Linked DNA regions of Endozoicomonas gorgoniicola. The protein of the gene in region 2 interacts with the protein of the main gene of each other region in a pairwise test. Links are inferred from orthologs where the notes say so. Each region holds a gene or a part of one and is shown on either strand. Other genes may lie near its edges. The genes, in order: NX722_RS14490 and recJ.

What was found.
Region 1: the proteins of recJ (region 2) and NX722_RS14490 interact in binary tests that used the Escherichia coli proteins (3 or more experiments, as listed by UniProt). The link is inferred for Endozoicomonas gorgoniicola from one-to-one orthologs.

The regions. Positions count from the first base shown.
Region 1 is NZ_JAPFCC010000001.1:3,128,620-3,138,057, forward strand. What follows is about bases 3,101-6,089. They hold NX722_RS14490 (DNA topoisomerase III), read right to left. Parts: upstream 5,582-6,089; coding sequence 3,620-5,581; downstream 3,101-3,619. Other genes in these bases: NX722_RS14485 (immunoglobulin domain-containing family protein), read right to left, coding at 3,101-3,297; NX722_RS14495 (hypothetical protein), read right to left, coding at 5,670-5,960. Outside these bases: arginine ABC transporter permease ArtM, read left to right, coding at 1-573; NX722_RS14470 (hypothetical protein), read right to left, coding at 619-1,119; NX722_RS14475 (hypothetical protein), read right to left, coding at 1,262-1,627; NX722_RS14480 (hypothetical protein), read right to left, coding at 1,759-1,986; more of NX722_RS14485, read right to left, coding at 2,308-3,100; NX722_RS14505 (hypothetical protein), read right to left, coding at 8,434-9,123.
Region 2 is NZ_JAPFCC010000001.1:999,449-1,008,824, forward strand. Bases 1,123-4,049 are described here. They hold recJ (single-stranded-DNA-specific exonuclease RecJ), read right to left. Parts: upstream 3,482-4,049; coding sequence 1,763-3,481; downstream 1,123-1,762. Other genes in these bases: NX722_RS04610 (paraquat-inducible protein A), read right to left, coding at 1,123-1,651; NX722_RS04620 (hypothetical protein), read right to left, coding at 3,863-4,049. Also shown: NX722_RS04605 (hypothetical protein), read right to left, coding at 1-923; more of NX722_RS04610, read right to left, coding at 1,034-1,122; more of NX722_RS04620, read right to left, coding at 4,050-4,261; NX722_RS04625 (DNA polymerase III subunit chi), read right to left, coding at 4,258-4,695; NX722_RS04630 (ATP-grasp domain-containing protein), read left to right, coding at 5,035-5,913; NX722_RS04635 (MFS transporter), read left to right, coding at 6,012-7,226; NX722_RS04640 (RING finger protein), read right to left, coding at 7,386-9,104; NX722_RS04645 (hypothetical protein), read right to left, coding at 9,311-9,376. UniProt on the Escherichia coli protein: Single-stranded-DNA-specific exonuclease.

The DNA.
Region 1 (9,438 bases), 2.1 Mb from region 2 along the record:
CTGTTTACTTTGGTGCTGACATTGCGAATAAAAGTGCTGAACTCACTGGTCAGGCTGCAAATACTGTTATTTACCGGTACGCCCCTGCTGGTTCAGATTTTTTTAATCTACTACGGCCCGGCCCAGTTCGACCTGTTTAAAGAGAGTCGCCTCTGGCCGCTACTCAGTGAACCCTGGTTTTGCGCCATACTGGCCCTGGCGCTGAACAGTGCCGCCTATTCTACCCAGTTATTTAAAGGCGCAATTGATAACGTTGCTCCGGGTGAGTGGGAAGCCTGCTATGCCCTGGGCATGACCAAGGGGCAGGCGCTGCACAAAGTGATTCTGCCCCATGCAGTTCGTCGGGCGCTGCCGGCTTATGGCAACGAGATGATTCTGATTATGAAAGGGTCTTCACTGGCCAGTACCATCACCCTGATGGATCTTATGGGGTATGCCTCGCGCCTGAATGCACGAACTTACGACACACTCACGGTATTTACGATGGCAGGTATTATCTATCTGGTGCTGACCGGCATTATGACGTTATGTGTACGTTTACTGGAAAGAAAAGCGTTGGCGTTCTCTCGATGAAAACAGCGCTTTAATAAAACTCTGATGCAGGAGAACGGGTTGGAATCATACAACTTCGTACTCTTGCAGCAATCTTGCCACCTCAGTTTCATCTTCCTCAGTCAGATGACGTTCTTTGGGTTTTATATGATAAAAGTGAACTTCAGGCACATCAATTAGCGGAGTAAAAACAGGATTACCTAATTGTGTTCCGCGTTGATTGATTGCCAGAAAGCTGTTTTCCTTTGAGCGGTCTCGCTTAATCGGGTAGGCATGGTGGGTTGAGTATTGCATTGCTATAGCCAGATCGACCTCTAGTGTAATCAATTGTCCTATTAATGAACCTCCCTCAGGACTGACAAAAATACATTCAGCGCCAGCTTCCAGCATAGCACTAGAGATCATTGTGTTCGAAGTTCGGGAAAAGGAGAAAAAGCGCCGGTATTTTTTGATCATGTCATCGGTAATATTGTCATGTCCCCAATTTGTGCGCAGCTCAATCAGTATCGCAGTGATGGAATTGGGAACACAGTTTTTTATGACTTGACGTGGAATGCTTGGAAGCATTGGAAAACCTGCCGTTCTCGTACATGGAAGAAGCCAGTTCATCTATCAGAAAGTTTAAGGTTCACTTCCCATTGCATCAAGCCTGAATCGACGTTTTAACGGCAAATACAGGAAACCTGTTAACAGGCTTCCCAACTCTGGCTCAGAGTACCGGTAACTGCACAGGCTCAGGTATTTCTGAATCTTCTGGCAGCTGTACAGGTTTTGCCGGCTCATTTTTCTGGCAGGCCCAACCCCACTCTTCCTGCTGTTTCATAAAGTTTTCTGCTTTTTCTTCACAGAAACCAATAGTGTAGCTGGCATTCCAGAGAAGCTCTTCACTGTCGATACTGCCTTTTTTGGTGTAGTGTACCTCACAGGGAACCGGAGACTCTCTTTGCAGATAAATCACGTCAATGATACGGGTGTCGCGACCGTGAAGGCAGGTGTAGGAGTAGCTGTCTCCGGCAGTGGCCAGTGCAGAGTAACAGCTTAAGCCAATAGCAAGAGCAGTAGCAGCGTGTTTCATTCAGTCAACCTTATAAAAATGCAGATTCAATGTACCATAGTACGATATGCAAATTCATTGACTTACATGCGTAACAGCTCTTACAACCTTTTAGAAGGTGAGTACTGGTTGTTAATTACGATTCAAAGTATTTACTGAAATTGAGGATTTTCGTGCATTTCCTTAGTCAGGCTGTAAAAACAACCAGCACTTGTAGATAGATAGTGATTGGCGACCAAAGCTTGTTCGATATAGAAATGTAATTTCCGATACTCTTTTTCTAAAGGGCCGTTGGCACTCTCCGCTACCTTTTTCGACAAAAAGTTGTAAAAATTATCGCCGCTGCCATGAGATTCATAACTCCTGATGACTTCGTTCAAAATCGGGTAACGCTGGAGTACGTGTGGCTTCGATTTTAAATACAGAATAATATTCCGGCTTAATATCTCTTGCTTTGCAGGGGTGTGACTACAATAGAATTCCTTTCTCTCTTCGGTAAGCTGTTCAAAGTTTTTGTTAATATCAACTTCTATACCCCTTCCTCTCTCTTCAAACTTACTCTCAAGGTCGGCCAGCTAACAGACAATAAAGTTTCAACCTGCCCGGCTGCGTCTTAAAAATACACTACAGTATTCTGTGACTGCCCCCGGCCTATCGAGGCTTTACGGCAATTTTGCTTCAGGGTGCTGTACCATTCTGGATTATTTGCAGGCGCAGGCAGCCGTCAATCCGAAAACGATAACAACAACTATAAGAGCCAGTGTACGAGTTTCATAGTCTGGCTCAGATTGCCCTGAGCTGTATCTGGTTCCGCTTGTCAATATGACATTTGTTGAATGAGCGTCCGTAGGATGAATCGTTGAGGGCATGAGCTGATCATCAGTTAACAAATGAATAAACTCACTATCCTGGTCAGCACAGCCGCTCCGTCGTACACGCAGATAAATCCTATCCCGCGCTTTCACCTTACCTTCAAGCCGGAGTTTGAAAGCCAGACCGCCATTCATGTAGTACGCATCGGCATGAAAATAGCTTCCCGGCTCGCCATTTTTGTAATCAACAAGCTGTCCGTCCAACTCGAAAGCGGTGACCGGGTCGCTCATTACTGACTTTTCCTGCTGATAAAACAGGAAACCGGTCGCAGTGCAGTAGGGACTTTCCGGCAGCTCTGAGCTGTCCAGCTCATACTTTAGCCAGATATCTTTTACCCCATCTTCCAACCGGACGGGGTTCGTGGTGTCGGGAGGTAAATCGAGAGCCTTGTTATTCAGGTAACGCAGATGCACCGAATGAACATTCTCCGGAAACTTCAGGTAAGGTAAAGCCTTGTCATTTTCCAGCGGTATCATAGGGGTTTCATCAAACGTGTTATCCGCTTTTTCCACCAACGTTGTGTGAGCAAGAACCGTTCCGTCGCACTGACGAAAACGGAGCTGGTAAAAACCCTCCTTTTCATTGCTCATATCATGAAGCGTCATAGAAATGGTCTGGTTCCCCCAGCGGGAAAGCAGTTTATTCTGATCCTCCATAATCACCAGCCCCCCTCCCTTTTGTGAACTGGCTATCAACTGATTCCTTAACTTGTACAACTCAACTTCAGGAGGAGAATAAGAACTGGCAGAACAGTGAGGAAGCATCCCTTCAAGGCGATATTCCAATGTGACCGGGTCGCCATCCTCACCATAATGCACCTTTAAAGGTCCCTTGATTGTTGCGACCCGGGCCTCAGAAAAAGCAAAGGGAACATAACCCAAAAACAAAACCCACAAGATACGTCTTAGTATAAAAAAACTGTACCTGACGTAGACAGGCATCACTCTCTTAGCTGCATTCATACGACTATGACTACCCAATCACCAGTTCATTATTTTAATGACGTTGACGTATTGTTCAGGCTGGAATAACGAAGAAAACCTAAGCGTGCCAACGGGTATTCAAGATAGCATGCAAATAGTGACCCGTAGCAGTTAACGGGCAAACTGACCTTTACTCCTCAGGCAATATATTACGCATTCACTTTTTTTTATAATTTCTACGTCGTGAGCCGTTTTTACGCGGATATGATTTCTTCCGATAAGAAGCTTCAGTGCGGGGAAGCTGGCTGAAATCAGCTCCCCCTTCACTCAGCGCCAACGTCAGCAAACTGCGCAGTTTATCGTCCAGGCTGCCCATAAATCCGGCATAAGAGCCTTTCCGTTCAACAATGTCATTGAGTGCTGATTCCCACTGCGCCGTCATATCCGGTTGACCAACAGCATCGGGCAATGCCCTGATCAGTGCCTTGCCGGTTGCCGTCGCATGAATCTCTTTGCCCTGCCTTGTAAGAAACTGGCGATTAAAAAGCAGCTCAATAATACCTGCCCGCGTCGCCTCGGTTCCCAAACCATCGGTTTCCTTGAGAATCTTGCGAATCTCCGGGTCTTTTACAAAGCGCGCGATTCCCGTCATGGCGGACAATAAGGTGGCATCCGTAAACGCTTTGGGTGGCTGGGTCATTTTGTCTTTAATCTCAGCGTCAATGCACTGTACTGAATCGCCTTTACTCAGGTCCGGCAAAAACTCATTGGTTGCCTCGCGTTCATCGCCCGAAGGGTCAGAAGCCTGCTCTTTTCCCTTTCTGGCAAAAAGCACCTTCCAGCCTTCCTGAACCGTCTGCCGGCTTTTCGCCACAAACAGCCCTCCTTCAATCAGGATTTCAAGCCTTCGGGAAGTAAAACGATGGTCATCGTAAAACTGGGCAACGTACTGACGGGCAATCAGGCTGTAAAGCTGCCGCTGTCGTGCATCCAGTTTGAACAGATCCGTTCTTCGCGAGGTGGGAATAATGGCGTGATGAGCGCCCACTTTTTTGTCATTCCAGGCTTTGCTTTTCCGTTCAGGCAGCGCCTGATCCACGGCTTTGCTGAGTGACTCATCATTGCTGCGAATCGCTGCCAGTACTTCCGGTGATTCCTGCCAGTGTTCAACCGGCAGATAGCGACAATCGGACCGGGGATAGGTCACCAGTTTTTTTTCATAAAGCTTCTGACAGACATCAAGGGTTTCCTTCGCGTTCATCTTCAACTGTTTAGCCGCATCAATCTGCAAAGACGACAAGGAATAAGGCAAAGGGGGTGACTCTTTACCCTGTTTATTCATGGCTTTACTGATTTCACCAGGCTTGCCTTTTACACGTCCGGCAACATTTTCAGCCAGTCGCCGGTCCAGAACCCGGCCGTCTTCGTCCATCCACCGCTGACAGGCTTCGCTGGGCTGCCACTTGGCACGAAACTGAACATTGTCTTCTGAATTCAGTAGAGCAAACACATCGTAAAAGGGTTTTGCGACAAAGTTTTCACGTTCCTCGTCCCGCTGAACCACCAGCCCAAGTACTGGTGTCTGTACCCGTCCGATGGACAACAAACCGTTATGACCCGATTTTCTGCCCAATACCGTATAGGCACGGGTCAGATTAATCCCGTACAGCCAGTCAGCACGGGATCGAGCCAGCGCCGACACCGACAGAGGCACAAAGTTGTTGTTATCCTGCAAACGCTGCAGGGCTTTCTTAACCGCCGAACCATTCAGATCATTCACCAGCAGACGCCGCACCTGTTTTTTGCGGGTTGCAGACAGCTTCAGGTAATCCAGCACCTCATCCACCAGCAGTTGCCCTTCACGGTCGGGGTCGCCTGCGTGGACGATGGTATCAGCGGTTTTCAGCAGTTTACGAATCACCGACAGCTGTTTACTGACGCCTTTACGGGGCTTGAGTTGCCACTGTTGAGGCACAATCGGCAAGTGTTCCAGTTTCCACTGCTTAAAGGCAGGGTCGTACTGGTCAGGTTCCGCCTGTTCAAGCAGATGCCCGACGCACCAGGTGACATAATCGCCCTGTGAAGTCTCAATATACCCTTCATGTTTTTTGTGAGGCTTTGGCAACACATCGGCAATCGCCCGCCCAAGGCTGGGCTTTTCAGCAATAATCAGTCGCATAAAGTCCGTATCGTTGGTTCGAGCGGCTATGATCTCATATTGCTCAGCCCTGTGTTAACCCATTCATAAACTGCCAGATTAACCAGTTTTATCTGCTGTTCTGCTGGAAAAGCAGGTTAATAAAGGGATGAGTCAGCCTCTCCCACAAGCTGGGATTAAGCTCAGGCAAAGTGTCCGGCGTATTTCCAAAATTACTGGTCGTTGGCTCTACAGGGTTTTCATCCGTAACTTCGCCTAAAGTACCTTCAACCGGGGCTTCCTCTACAGCGGCTTCGTCCTGAGTTTCTGGTAACGCCCTTTCACCGTACACTGCATAGACAAACTGAAATAGGTCGTCTGGCAACGAGAATACTGCCTTATAGGCTGATTGAGTAACCATGAACCTGTATTCTAAAGATCTACCATTAGATATGTTCACCACACGATGATTCCATGTAGTGTTGCTGGGTAACGATTCTTCCGAGACGGTACCCGGGGCACCTAACATATCTTTAACAATGGGTCTAACTAGTGCCTGTCAGAAAACCTATGAAAATTGAGTCACTGACATTCATCAAACAGTAGAACTGCTCCGCAAGCATTATCAGAGTCTCGCTTATAGGGCACTTCTTGATCAAAGTGCTTGCAAAATAGCCAAAACTGCCATTTTACGAACGTGCAGAACCCTCATGCACCCATGATCAAATTTCGGACGGCAAAAGACTGCTGTCAGTAGGGCTAAAAATCCCGTTCTTGTAAAATCCTGCCCAAGCGCTTCAGGTTGCCACCCACAACCGCAAGGGCAACATAGCGCTTGAAGGCATCAATGCCCTTGTCCGGACATTTATCGAGGCCATTGGCTTCCAGAGCATTAATGTCAGACTCTACGGCGGAATGCTTTCTTTTTGCCCGGGTAAACTCAAGGTGGTGCTCTCGTTTTTTGTCTTCTGCGGAAAGCCTGCCTTTCTTCGGCAGAATGGTTCGTTCCAGAAAGCCATCAAGTTCCTCAAGGTTGGCGGGGCTCCAGAACCCTTTGTCATAACTGACCTGGCTCAGCATGGGAAAGCGTTGTTTTGCTCCTTTTGCGATAGGCACTGCAACCTGATCGTCTGTCTGCTTTTGCATCACATGGTGATTCAGCGTGAAGCCAAACTGGTCTTGCAGTACGCATACCCGCAACCCCAACTCTACAGGAACTCCGGCTTTACCCTTGCTGATCCATTCTGTGTGGGGTTCAAAAATCGAGAACACCTTGTCGCTGTGAGGAATCTGCTGATGCTCGATCACCCGACGATAAATCAGATTAATCTGGTGACGACTGTGGGCAATGTAGTATTTGAGATTCTCCAGCGCAGACTCATCGGGGGCGCTTTTTTCTACCAGGGCAGCTGTGCTTTCTGCCTTGCGGATAATGTCGAGACTGTACTTAATGTATTCAAGGTGTGCCGTTTCAATATCGTGCTGACGTGACCGCTGTTTAAACTCGCAGGCAGCAACGGAATGTTTCAGATTCCGCACCTTGTGATAGCGCTTTCGATGCTGTTTTTTCAGGTATTCCCGCTGACGCCACGCTGGTAACTGGTACTGGCCAGCCAGGGTGGACGCAAACTCAATAGCCTTACGACAGGCATCGTTTAACAGGCTGATGTCTGTGGGAAAATGAACATCGGTCTTGACTACAAACGAATCGGCACGGCCATATAGCGGCTCATCTTTTTTTTAACCAGTTGATGGCCTGCTGCCACGACAATCTGGTTTACCTGGTCCAGTATTTCGGGCGTGAACAGGCTGATATTATCCTGCAATGTCTGGATATGATAAGAGTGCGTGCAGTAAGGACCGTGCCCAAGCATTTTCCGTAGCGTGCCGTGTTCATTGGCCAGCTCCTGAAGACGGTCATAATCACAGTTAGTGACCAGCCGCAGGGTGCCAAACACCAGTATGTTCCAGAGATCCATACCGGGACGACCATTATTACTGCTGGCAGGAATCATACTTTCAAGAACTTGAAAGACCTGCTCTCTCAGATCAGGTGTAACCCATATGTGCTGCAAGCCCCGCAAAAGCCGGGGAATATCATCTCTGGACTTGGGGTTGAATGTGATGGCGGAGATATCAACCTCGCCCAACTGCATTTGTGGATTAATGGTTTGACGCATAAACTCGAAAACAGCCTGTCTGGGAAAATCTTCGAGTATTATATTTGGCCTCAGGCTGTGTTTTTCAAGGGCTTGAGGGTTTTCGGACAGGCACTAACTACCTCTTTAAGTTGTTTAATAACATCTTCATACGAACAACATTGACAAAAATCGTCGTACTCAAAACTGTCAGTATCAGAAGAGTACGTGAGAATATGATGATGACATTGGCATGTATTAAGGGGATCAATGTCAAGATCAATGTCAAAATCAATTGACAGCGCATTTTGAGAATGCATTACCAAAAACAACAATAAGAAAGAAAGTTTTATTTTCAACACTGTCACCTCAATGTATCAATTATTAAGTTTCTTTTTCAGTTTCAATGGCTGTGGTCTTTCATACTGAGCTACTCTGTGTTAACAGATCAGCTACCCTGCCGAATTAAGAGGTTCAGCAAACCCGGCGTTTTCTGACTCTGACCATTCTAGACCGCTGGAAACAAAGTGGAGTATTAAAAATACCAGGCCTTGAAGGTCAGGAGCTGGCTTTCACTAATCTGGTAGAAATGGCCTGCCTGCTGCACGATGTGGGGAGGCAGCAAACGATACTGCCTACTGTATCGAAGATCTTTAAGATGCCTTGGATAAGGATCCGCAGCCCATCTTGCCAGCTATGATCTCATATTGCTCAGCACTGTGTTAACCCATTCATAAACTGCCAGATTAACCAGTTTTATCTGCTGTTCTGCTGGAAAAGCAGGTTAATAAAGGGATTAGTCAGCCTCTCCCACCAGCTGGGATTAAGCTCAGGTAAAGTGTCCGGCGTATTTCCAAAATTACTGGTCGTTGGCTCTACAGGGTTTTCATCCGGAGTTTCCTCTACAGTATTTTCGTCCGGGGTTTCCTCTACAGCGCCTTCGTTCTGAGGTTCTGGTAACTCCTCTACACCTGTTATTGTATAGAAAAACGGTGATAAGCCTAGCATCAAGAATCTTGCCCTATAGCGTTGTACAAGGACAGAGACAGGAAAACGCCCGCCCACTGTAGCATTCCTCGATGATTGAGTAACCGTAAAGCTGTATTCTATAGACCTGCCATTAGTTGTGTTCACCATACGACGATACCATTCAGTGCTTCGGGGTAACAATTCTCCCGGGAAGGTAACCGGGGTAGCTAACATATCTTCAACAATCTTACTAAATACCTCATCACTAAGTTGTTCAACAGCATCATCAAAACAGTAGCAACAAAGACAATCATCCTCGTACTCAACACTGTCAGTATCAGAATGGTAAATGAGAAGATGAGAATTCTGACATGGACTTTCAGGATCAACATCAAGATCAAGATAAAAATCAATTGACAGCGCATTTTGAGAATGCATTACCAAAAACAACAAGAGGAAAGAAAGCTTTATTTTCAACACTGCCACCTCAATGTATCAATTACTAAGTTTCTTTTTCAGCTTCAACGCTGTGGTCTTTCATGCTGAGCTACTCTGTGTTAACAGATCAGCTACCCTGCCGAATTAAGAGGTTCAGCAGACCCGGCGCTTTCTGACTCTGACCATTCTAGACCGCTGGAAACAAAGTGGAGTATTAAAAATACCAGGCCTTGAAGGTCAGGAGCTGGCTTTCACTAATCTGGTAGAAATGGCCTGCCTGCTGCACGATGTGGAGAGGCAGCAAACGATACTGCCTACTGTATCGAAGATCTTTAAGATGCCTTGGATAAGGAT
Region 2 (9,376 bases):
TAGCTGACTTCAATGCCATCGCCAGACTCAGAGGCAGTATGTGAGTCTGATCCACGGTCATACGTATATCCTTGATTTGGTGTTGGTACCCTTATCTCTGTTGTGATGACCGTGTAGCCGGAAAAACGATTAATATATTGTCCTAAAACCCGCCGAATGGCTGTGCCGACTCTGTTTGTGCAAAGGTTATACCATTGAACGGTTCCCAGCTGTGCCATTTCTTGAAGTGGTAGAATGAATGCTGGAGTAGTTAATGCGGTTATAAGTGTTCGCGCTGCTTCTTTGTTTTTATCAGATTGATCGCTTCCACTTACATAATTTTCTACACGGTTGAAAAATGGCTCTGCTGAATTCTCATTGCCTGGGCCAGACTGGTCTTCCCGAGAATCATCAACGCTTAAATACACAGTATTACTTGATGTATTTTGGTCATTATGGATAGACATCAGATGTGGAGAGCCCGGTACCGATCTGATACTCAAATGATCCAGATTACCGTAAAAGTCTAATAAAGGCTGAGCGTTGCTGCTGACAGCTTCGGGAGTCTCCGGAGTGGTTGTGCTTGACTGGGGTTCAGGATCTTCTGTTGGTTCTTTTTTTTCCTGGGACTCTGCAGCGGATTGAGCTGAAGTATCTTCTGAAGAGTCTTCTGAAGGCTTTTTATCTGTCTCGTCTAGGCTCTCCTCATTTTCTACAACTGTTTGCTCTTGTTCCGGGAAGGTGCCTGATGGAGTATCAGGTGGTGTTGGTTCACTGCTTGGGGGATGGTATACGGATAACACTTTTATGCTGCCGTAATCACCGGGCACTAAACTAACGACTTCCTTGTCTTCTACTTTGCCTGTCAAATCCCCTCCATACGCAGCATTGAGTATGAAAACAAAAAACGCTGCAAATACAGGCAGCACTTTAGGAGTGTGCATAAACTGGACCCCTTGAACGGAACTTTGTACAAGTAAAATATCATCGTTTGATGACACGGATAGAAGTCTAGTTCATAGAGTCGGTTACATTTGAATTTGCACAGCCATGGTCAGTTTATTTCAGAATAATTTCTGACCAGAATCTGAGAGCCTGCACTGGATAAAAGACAGTAGGCGACAAACCAGTAGAAGCCGTTGTGTAACTGTGCATTGAAGTTAATTGCTGCACTTTCCGACGAGGCGGCATTGGCTGCCAGCAGGGCAATAATCACCCCCATGGCAAAGACATCCGACATGGACCATTTGCTTAGCAGGGTGTTGACCTTGAGCAGGGTGGCAGATGATTGTGAAAGACAGGCGGCCATCAACAAAACAGACTTAATGGCTGGAATCACGACGCTGAACACCAGAATCAGAACAGCAACAAAGCGATAGCCAAATTGCCAGAGGTCTTCAGCAGTTCCCAGGATGCTGCGGGTCTTGTCGTAAACCAGGCTGTCACCGCTGACTCTCAGGCTGCCCAGAAACTGTCTGGCCATGGATTTCATGGCTGGGTGCATGTCCTGCTGCTCAACCAGGGTTTTACCTGTTTCCACCAGAGCCTGGTGGCTGAGTGACGCCTGCAGGGTGATTAATGGCTGAGTAATGCCTGGTATAAGCAGGGCAAGGGAGAGCAGTAAAATAATCAGTGGTGCGAGTTTTTTTATTCGGTTGGTTGTTGTCATCATTGTTATAGCCAGCGGTAAGCATTTGTCCTGATCACACCAGATTAGAGTAAAAAGCAGGTTATGCAAACGCTGGCTGGCCCGGTTAACAGCTTTTTTGGGCTAAAGGCTTTTTCAGGCTAAAGGCTCAAAATAATCAACCAGTAATTGCAGGGATTGCTGCCCGCGGAATTCGTTGATATCCAGTTTGTAGACGGCATGGATACGGTTGACAGCAGGGTCTGGCCAGAGCTGGGGATCGATATTGAAGGCGATACCGTCCAGATAGAACTCGCTGTCAGGAATTTTTAAGACCATCTTCAGATGCTTCTGTCCCACTAAGCGCTGTTGTATCAGTTGAAAACGACCATCAAAACTCGGTTCGGGAAAGCTTTGCCCCCAGGGGCCGGCCTCTCTCAGCATCTGTGCGGTCTGCAGGGTGAAGTCATGACTTTCCAGTGTTCCGTCGGTGTGAATTTCCGCCTCCAGATCATCGGCATCCAGCTGTTTGCGAACGATTTTGTCAAAACAGTCTGAGAACGCTGTAAATCCATCCTGCTTAATGCTTAATCCTGCTGCCATGGCGTGGCCGCCAAATTTTATGATCAGATCCGGATGCTCCCTGGCAATGGCATCAAGGGCGTCACGCATGTGCAGGCCTTTGACAGAGCGGGCCGAACCTTTCAGTTCACCGTTATCCGCAGCCGCAAAAGCAATCACCGGACGGTGCAGTTTATCTTTGATCCGCGAAGCCAGAATACCGATAACGCCCTGATGCCAGCCCTGTTGATACAGGCTGACTCCCCAAGGCAGTTCTGTACTCTTGTCCAGGTTGAGTTTGGCGAGTTCGGCCATTGCTTCTTGCTGCATTCCAGCCTCAATATCCTTTCTGTCCCGGTTCAGGCTGTCCAGCTCAGAGGCAATCTCTCTGGCTTGTTCTATATGTGGAGTGAGCAGCAGTTCGATGCCGGTGGACATATCGTCCAGGCGACCAGCTGCATTGAGTCTTGGTCCCAGTGCAAAGCCAAGATCGCTGGCAACCAGTCTGGACTGGCTGCGACCGGATACGTCGATCAACGCTTTGATACCGGGGCGACAATGGCCGGCACGAATTCTTGCCAGCCCCTGGTGGGCAAGAATTCGGTTGTTTTTGTCCAGACTGACAACATCGGCAACGGTGCCGAGCGCCACCAGGTCCAGCAGGTCGAAAGGGTTGAAGGCAGGGCGATGATCAAACCAGCCGCGCTGGTTCAGCGTTGTACGCAGGGCGCACATAACATAAAAAATTATGCCGACACCTGCTGTGTTTTTGCCCGGGAACGGGCAGTCGGGCTGGTTTGGGTTCACAATAGCATCTGCGTCAGGCAGCTCTCGCCCGGCAAGGTGGTGATCGGTGACTACAACCTGCCAGCCTCTTTCCCTGGCAGCGGTAACACCTGAAAGGCTGGAGATGCCGTTATCGACCGTTACCAGAACCTTTGGCTGAAAGGATTCTGCGACTGTAACAATTTCAGGGGTTAAGCCATAGCCGTATTCAAAACGGTTGGGTACCAGGTAATCCACCTGTCCGCCCATGGCGCGAATAGCCAGTACACCGAGGGCGCTGCTGGTGGCTCCATCGCAGTCAAAATCACCAACTATCAGAATCTTCTTCTGCTCAGCAATGGCATCGGCAAGAATGCGGGCTGCGACATCAATATCTTTCAGATGGGTGTAATGGTGCAGCCCTTTTAACTGGCGTGCTATTTCGTCTTCACTGGATATCCCCCGGGCGGCATAAATACGCGCCAGCAGGGGAGGCAGAGAGGAAGACAGTAATTCAGTGACGTCTCGACGGATAATCTGTTTTTGCATGGTAGCCAGAAAGCAGGACAGTGATCTGCTTAATGATGCGCAATCACTGCTCGATACTCAATAGTTCAATTCGCTAATGAGCGGTTCTCTACAGTTCGTTTTCATACGGGTTGCTAATCTCTTTCAGCCAGCGTGTTGCGACTCCAGCCCCTTACGACGAAAGCGGTTTAAGTTTGAAGTACCACCAACAAACAAAACCAAAGTTAACCCTCAAAGAATCAGTATGATCCTGTCTCAAAAGTCACGACAGTTCACTATTATATTTTTACTATGTACTGTAGTTCTAACACCTATGAACGACAGGTGTTTACAGTTAGTGGCTGGAGACGAAGCCTGACCCGGAGTTGGGCAGGCTTCCAGTTTAAACTAATGTCGATGAATCTATGGTTCCCACGGCGAAGTGGGAGGTTCAGAGACCGGCTGGATTTCATCGAGCAGCTGTTCAAGATGACTGTTCAGCTCTTTGCTCAGGCGGCTTTCAATACGAACCAGCTCTTCATCAATCAGATTGCGAATCATGCGACGGCCTTCAGTGCGGAGCTGATGGCGCAGCTCGGTGGTACTGTCGTCATTGTTATCGTTATCGTTAATGCTGCCGGGTTCACCCAGGTTAATCACGGCTACGGTTTGTCGCCCTGATTCTGCTGGTGTTTGTCCATCAATCACATCGGTCAGCACAGGGATGTTCTCGCTGGTCTTTTCGAATGCGCTGTTTTTATCCAGCAAAACTTTGAGACGTTCCAGTTCGTTTAACAGGTCGCTGGTTTTTTCAGTATTCAATGCTGACCTCCTGCAGAAATATCGTGCAGTTCAGGTTTAATACCGTCGGTTTTGTAATCACGAAATTTCTGCCTCAGGGCTTCTACAGGTCCGGGGCTCTTATCAACAATTTCGCAGGTACGATGGAAATTTTTATAAAAACCAGGAATACCAGACGCGAGGTTGATCAGCAGAGCGCCCTTAATGTTGCCGGGGTCGGTATGCCCCAGGGTGATGGGGGCATTGTTGTCATCACTTCTGATTTCATGGGGAAGAAAGCGATCTTCCCGCCACTCCCATAACAGTCGATCCATGGTTTCGCACTGGATGGCATTGTCTGTATGAATGTGTACAGGCATACCGGAACGCCACGCCTTGTCAGTCAGGCGACAGGCGAAGTCTCGTACAGCCTTGGTAGACTGTTGTTGCAGCAGGTAGAAGGTAACTCGAGGCATCGTCAGAGTGTAATCGGAAACGGGCAGGGAGGAAAGGTTGAAACTGAAAGAGGACTCCCTGCGAAATAGCAGGGAGGTGAATTTCTTCAGCCCGTCAGGGTTGATATGTGCTATCTTCTTTCTGTCTCGTTGTAGACCTACCCTCGGGCAGAGGGGAAGTAATGTCAAACTAGCATCTCAAAGTTAAAGGCTTCAGTATCTGTAATTATGGGCAGGCTGGGTAGATGCCCTTCGGCAGTTACTTAACGTTGGTTCATAAGATATCACTCAACCAGATTACCCTTTTTCCGTTCGCTCAAAAAGGTTCGTAGGTAGTATGGAGATAGTATGAAGATCTGTATGGTTACAACCAAATTAGATTTTGCAGCTCAATCCATTCAGCGCATCAGGGAAGAAGCAAAGCACTTAGGTATCGAAGTTGATTTTGTTAAACCATCGGATCTTCAGTTTCAGGTAAAAGAAGGAACACTTTATTTTGGTAACAATGAGCTTTCCCGAGATCTTCCTGATGTGTTTTATTGCAAAACGGGTAGCTCAACGGTGACCTCTCATACGCTGAGCTGCATGCAGGCTCTTGAACTGTTCAGCGACACCAGAGTGCTTAACTCGTACCGATGTTTTGAAAAGTCCATGGATAAGTTTACGACTTATCTGTTTTTACAAAAAAATGGTGTCCCGACACCAGCAACGGTTCTGCTAAATGGACAGGTTGACTCGTCCCGAATCGCGGATGAACTGGGCTGGCCTCTGGTCTTTAAAGAAACCAGATCTGCACGCGGTCAATCCGTGGTTTTTGTTGATAACCAACATCAACTGGATGAACTCATTGGTCTTTATAACTCGGTAAGCAGAGAGGGGGCTCGTGCACTTGTGCAGCGTTGCTGTACAAAAAGTTTAGGTAAGGATATTCGTGTATTTGTCCTTGGGGGAAAGGCGTTTACTGCTGTTGAGCGAGATGCGGGTGGAAAATCAAGAAGGGCTAATATCTCTCTCGGAGCATCCGTTCGGGCTATTGATATTGACTCACAGATGTCGAAAATTGTGGAGCAAACTTGTCAGGCTTTAGACTTCAGCCTGGGAGGGGTTGATTTGCTTTACGGTGACGAGGGTTACGAAGTCAGTGAAGTCAACTTAGCGGCTCGATTTGATCGAATAGAAAAACCGACAGGCCATAACTTAGCCCGTGAAACACTTCTCTTCTTATCTCAGTCCACTTAAAGAGCCGGGTTTGCGTAGAACGAACCTGTAAACTATCTTTGACCGTGTCTTTTGCAGGCTTGGCGCCGGACTTGACCCACTGTCATCGCCAATACGAAATGACATTCAAGCTATCAATCAATTCTCAGATAAGGCTGGTTTTATTCGGTGAATTCCTGGTGATTACCTGCATCAGTATGACCGACCCTTATTGGCCCCTTATTCTGAAACTCTATCTTCCCGAACACAGTCATTCCAGTCTGGTTCTGTGGAGCACCGTCATTTATCTGGCTCCTTTTGTCGCCTCAGTGCTGGCCATACCGTTTTGGGGTTATATGGGGAGCTTTCTGGGTTATAAAAAAATGATCATTCGTTGTACAGTAGCGCTTGCTATTGTTCAGACGTTGCTGATTTTTACCGACCACATTGTCGAGATCTTTGTTCTTCGCCTTGTGCAGGGCGCATTTACTGGCTATACAGCCGTAGCGCAGGCATTTTTGGTCAGTAAAAAACCTGACGGAGAGCATAGCTTTTTAATTGGAAAAGTTCAGTCTATGATGGCAACCGGAACGATACTGGGGCCTGTCTTTGGTGGATTTATATCTCACTATTTTAATTATTATCTCATTTTCACTATTGCTTCAGTTACATTGTTTCTGTTAACCGTTGCTTGTGTTTTTTTTCTCTCAGAATCTCCCTTGATCAATAAAGGGAAGGATAAGGCTAAGTTAAAATTTAGCGTTTTTTTAAAATTATTAACGCCATTTAACTCTTATTGTTATCTTTTGGTTGTCTCAACTAAAATACTCCGTCGAATGAGTGCCTCATTTTTTGCTCTTTATGTTATTGATCAATTAAGTGGTAATAATTTACAAACGGGCACTTTATATGCGGCTATGGCTGCAATGGTTTTTTTGGTGGCACCTATCTGGGGCAAAGTGGAAGACCGTCACAATAAAAACGTCCGTTACCTTATATGCGGGCTTGTCATTGCACTGTTTTCAGCGGCTGCTGCTCAAGTTATTTACGGGTTCGCCCAGAATTTTGCTTCAGCGGTATGTGCCTCTGTTTTGTGGGGATGTGCCCTTGGGGTAACCAATACGCTGCCGTTATCGCTACTGACTCACCACCAGAAGGCATCTATGAAAGGTTTTGCCTTAAGTGTCGGAAGCAGTATGAATAGATTAGGAAATGTTTTTGGGATAGCTCTGGGTGGTTTTTTATATTGCTACTTTGGCTTTCAAGCCACATTCTTCAGCATTGGAATTGGTTATTTGTTGATAGCTTTCATTTTTTGGTGCTGCCGGGGTGTTGTTCTTAATAACAAAGATTGAAAAAAGCCAAAGAACATAGAGAGCGATCGACAACCCTGCGCTACCGAACGGCCGCAAAAGTATGAAGTTCGCTCCTTTTGAAATCCTTAAGGATGTTCCCGGTATTTCATTCAAAGTTAGTGCCAAATGAGGTCGCCCGGGGTTGATGGTACAATGACTTTACAACTCTACGACCTGCACTTCTCCGGAAGGTATTTCTACAGCTGGTTCTTCAGAGGCGGAGTCGCCTCTATAACGATATTCAATACCCCTACCAGAGCTGAACAGCTTTTCATAGGGCAACCCGTGACCTTCCAGCTCCTTCCTAAGCCCGTCCCACTTGAGAGTTCTGGTTTTCAGGTCGAACACATTACTTAGCTTGAGTTGTATCTCATCATACGACTGGTCCATTCGGATGGACACGTTAAGAAAATCCTCATAGACATTCCAGCCGGATAGATAAATCTCCGTCATGTCATTCCAGGTTGCCGGAAAATGCATTTTCATGTAAATAACCATAAGATCTGTAAAGTGATCTTTCACAAGGGTGTTAAAACACTCTTGCCCATCCTCTTTCTTATTAATGTCTTCTGCACAATATATAAGGTACTGCTCTTTCCTCTTAGAACCGGATCGATAGAGTATACGAAACTGAATATGCGCACCCTCGCCCACTTCCGTCCCCACATCTGTCGCAATGTTCGCATTTCCAACCTTTATGCCAACCACCTGCTCAAATGATCGTTTCAGAAACATAGCCAGCAAGCAGTCATTTTTCTGAAAAAAATCCTCAGGATCTTTATTGAGCTGGCTCATAGGGTAAGGACATGCCATTGATGGAGAATTTACTGTGTCTCTACTGCCATGCGCAAAGCAAGATGGTCTCTTACACTGCACCAGCAGAGAGCCCTCCAGACTTTTCCAATCGCTATGCTCCCCGACATCCGTTGATGCGAAGGGAGCCCTGCATGACGGGCATTTTGGGTTGCCACCGGCTTGATTTACTATATCGTCAAGGCATTTTTTATGAATTACATGGCAACATTTCAGTAAGGATAAGACTTCAGAATGTCCCTCAGGTTTATAAGGTTCCAGGCAGACAGGGCATTCATCATTTTCTGACCGTGCAACCACATCTGATTGCCTTGTATAAGTGAGCTCATGGCAGGAAAAACCTTCACTCCCTGGTTCAGATGCCTCCCCATCTGCAGTATTGTGATCAGTAGCAGCTCCTCCACCTTCAGTAGCACCCGGCAAAATGCAAGAGATAAATCCGGACTGGATCGTCTGACACGCCGCTGCTGTCTCTGCCGAATACAAACTGGTATCTAAAGGAAAACTATCACTGCCATTAACAGATAACAGGCTAAAAGCCGGTGCAAGCTTTGAGTCGTCGCAGTTTTCATCCTCATCCTGACCGAGCCCAAGTCTGGACTCTATTTCCCGACGCTCCTCTGGTGTGATGCCATCCTGGGATTGAAGATAAAAATAATGAGTATCTTCTGAAGCTTCTTCGCAGTTTATTATTATTTTCATCATCTGTTCACGTTGAGCAATATCATCTTCAATCTTTTGTTTCTGTGCTGTTTGTTCTTTTAAAAATTTTCCCGGAGCATATAAACTCTGAGGCAGAAAATTCGTAGAAACGTCAGAACCGTAATAGACATTTACACGCTGATCGTTGCTGGCTGCTTCAAAAAATTCCGGCAGAAACTTTTTTTCAGAACCGATAAAGAGAGCACCTGCCACAAGTGCCAAAAGATTAGAGTTAGGGGCATATTCTGAAGCCTTAACGACATTTTTATCAACGGCAGTAATGCTCAGTAGCATCACGAAGAGCAAGCGCAAAAATTTCACTTCTAATTTAATGTGTTTCAAACAACAAATTCTATCTTTCATTTTTTAAACCACCACTACTGTAAGGTATTTTAGTTTTTTAAAAGTTCAGTTTAGAGGCCGGCAGTGACTGCTGGCACTATGACTTTACCTATCTACGATCTGCATTTCTCCAGAAGGTATTTCTACAGGAGGTTCTGTTTGGCGGTGTACTTTTTAATCTGATGCTCACTATTGCGACTTTCGATCACAGGTAGCTCCCCACACCATCACCGCAGCTCAGCATTTAAAGCGGTATCGGAGTTAACAATACCGAAGAAGCTTCGCCTGAACTT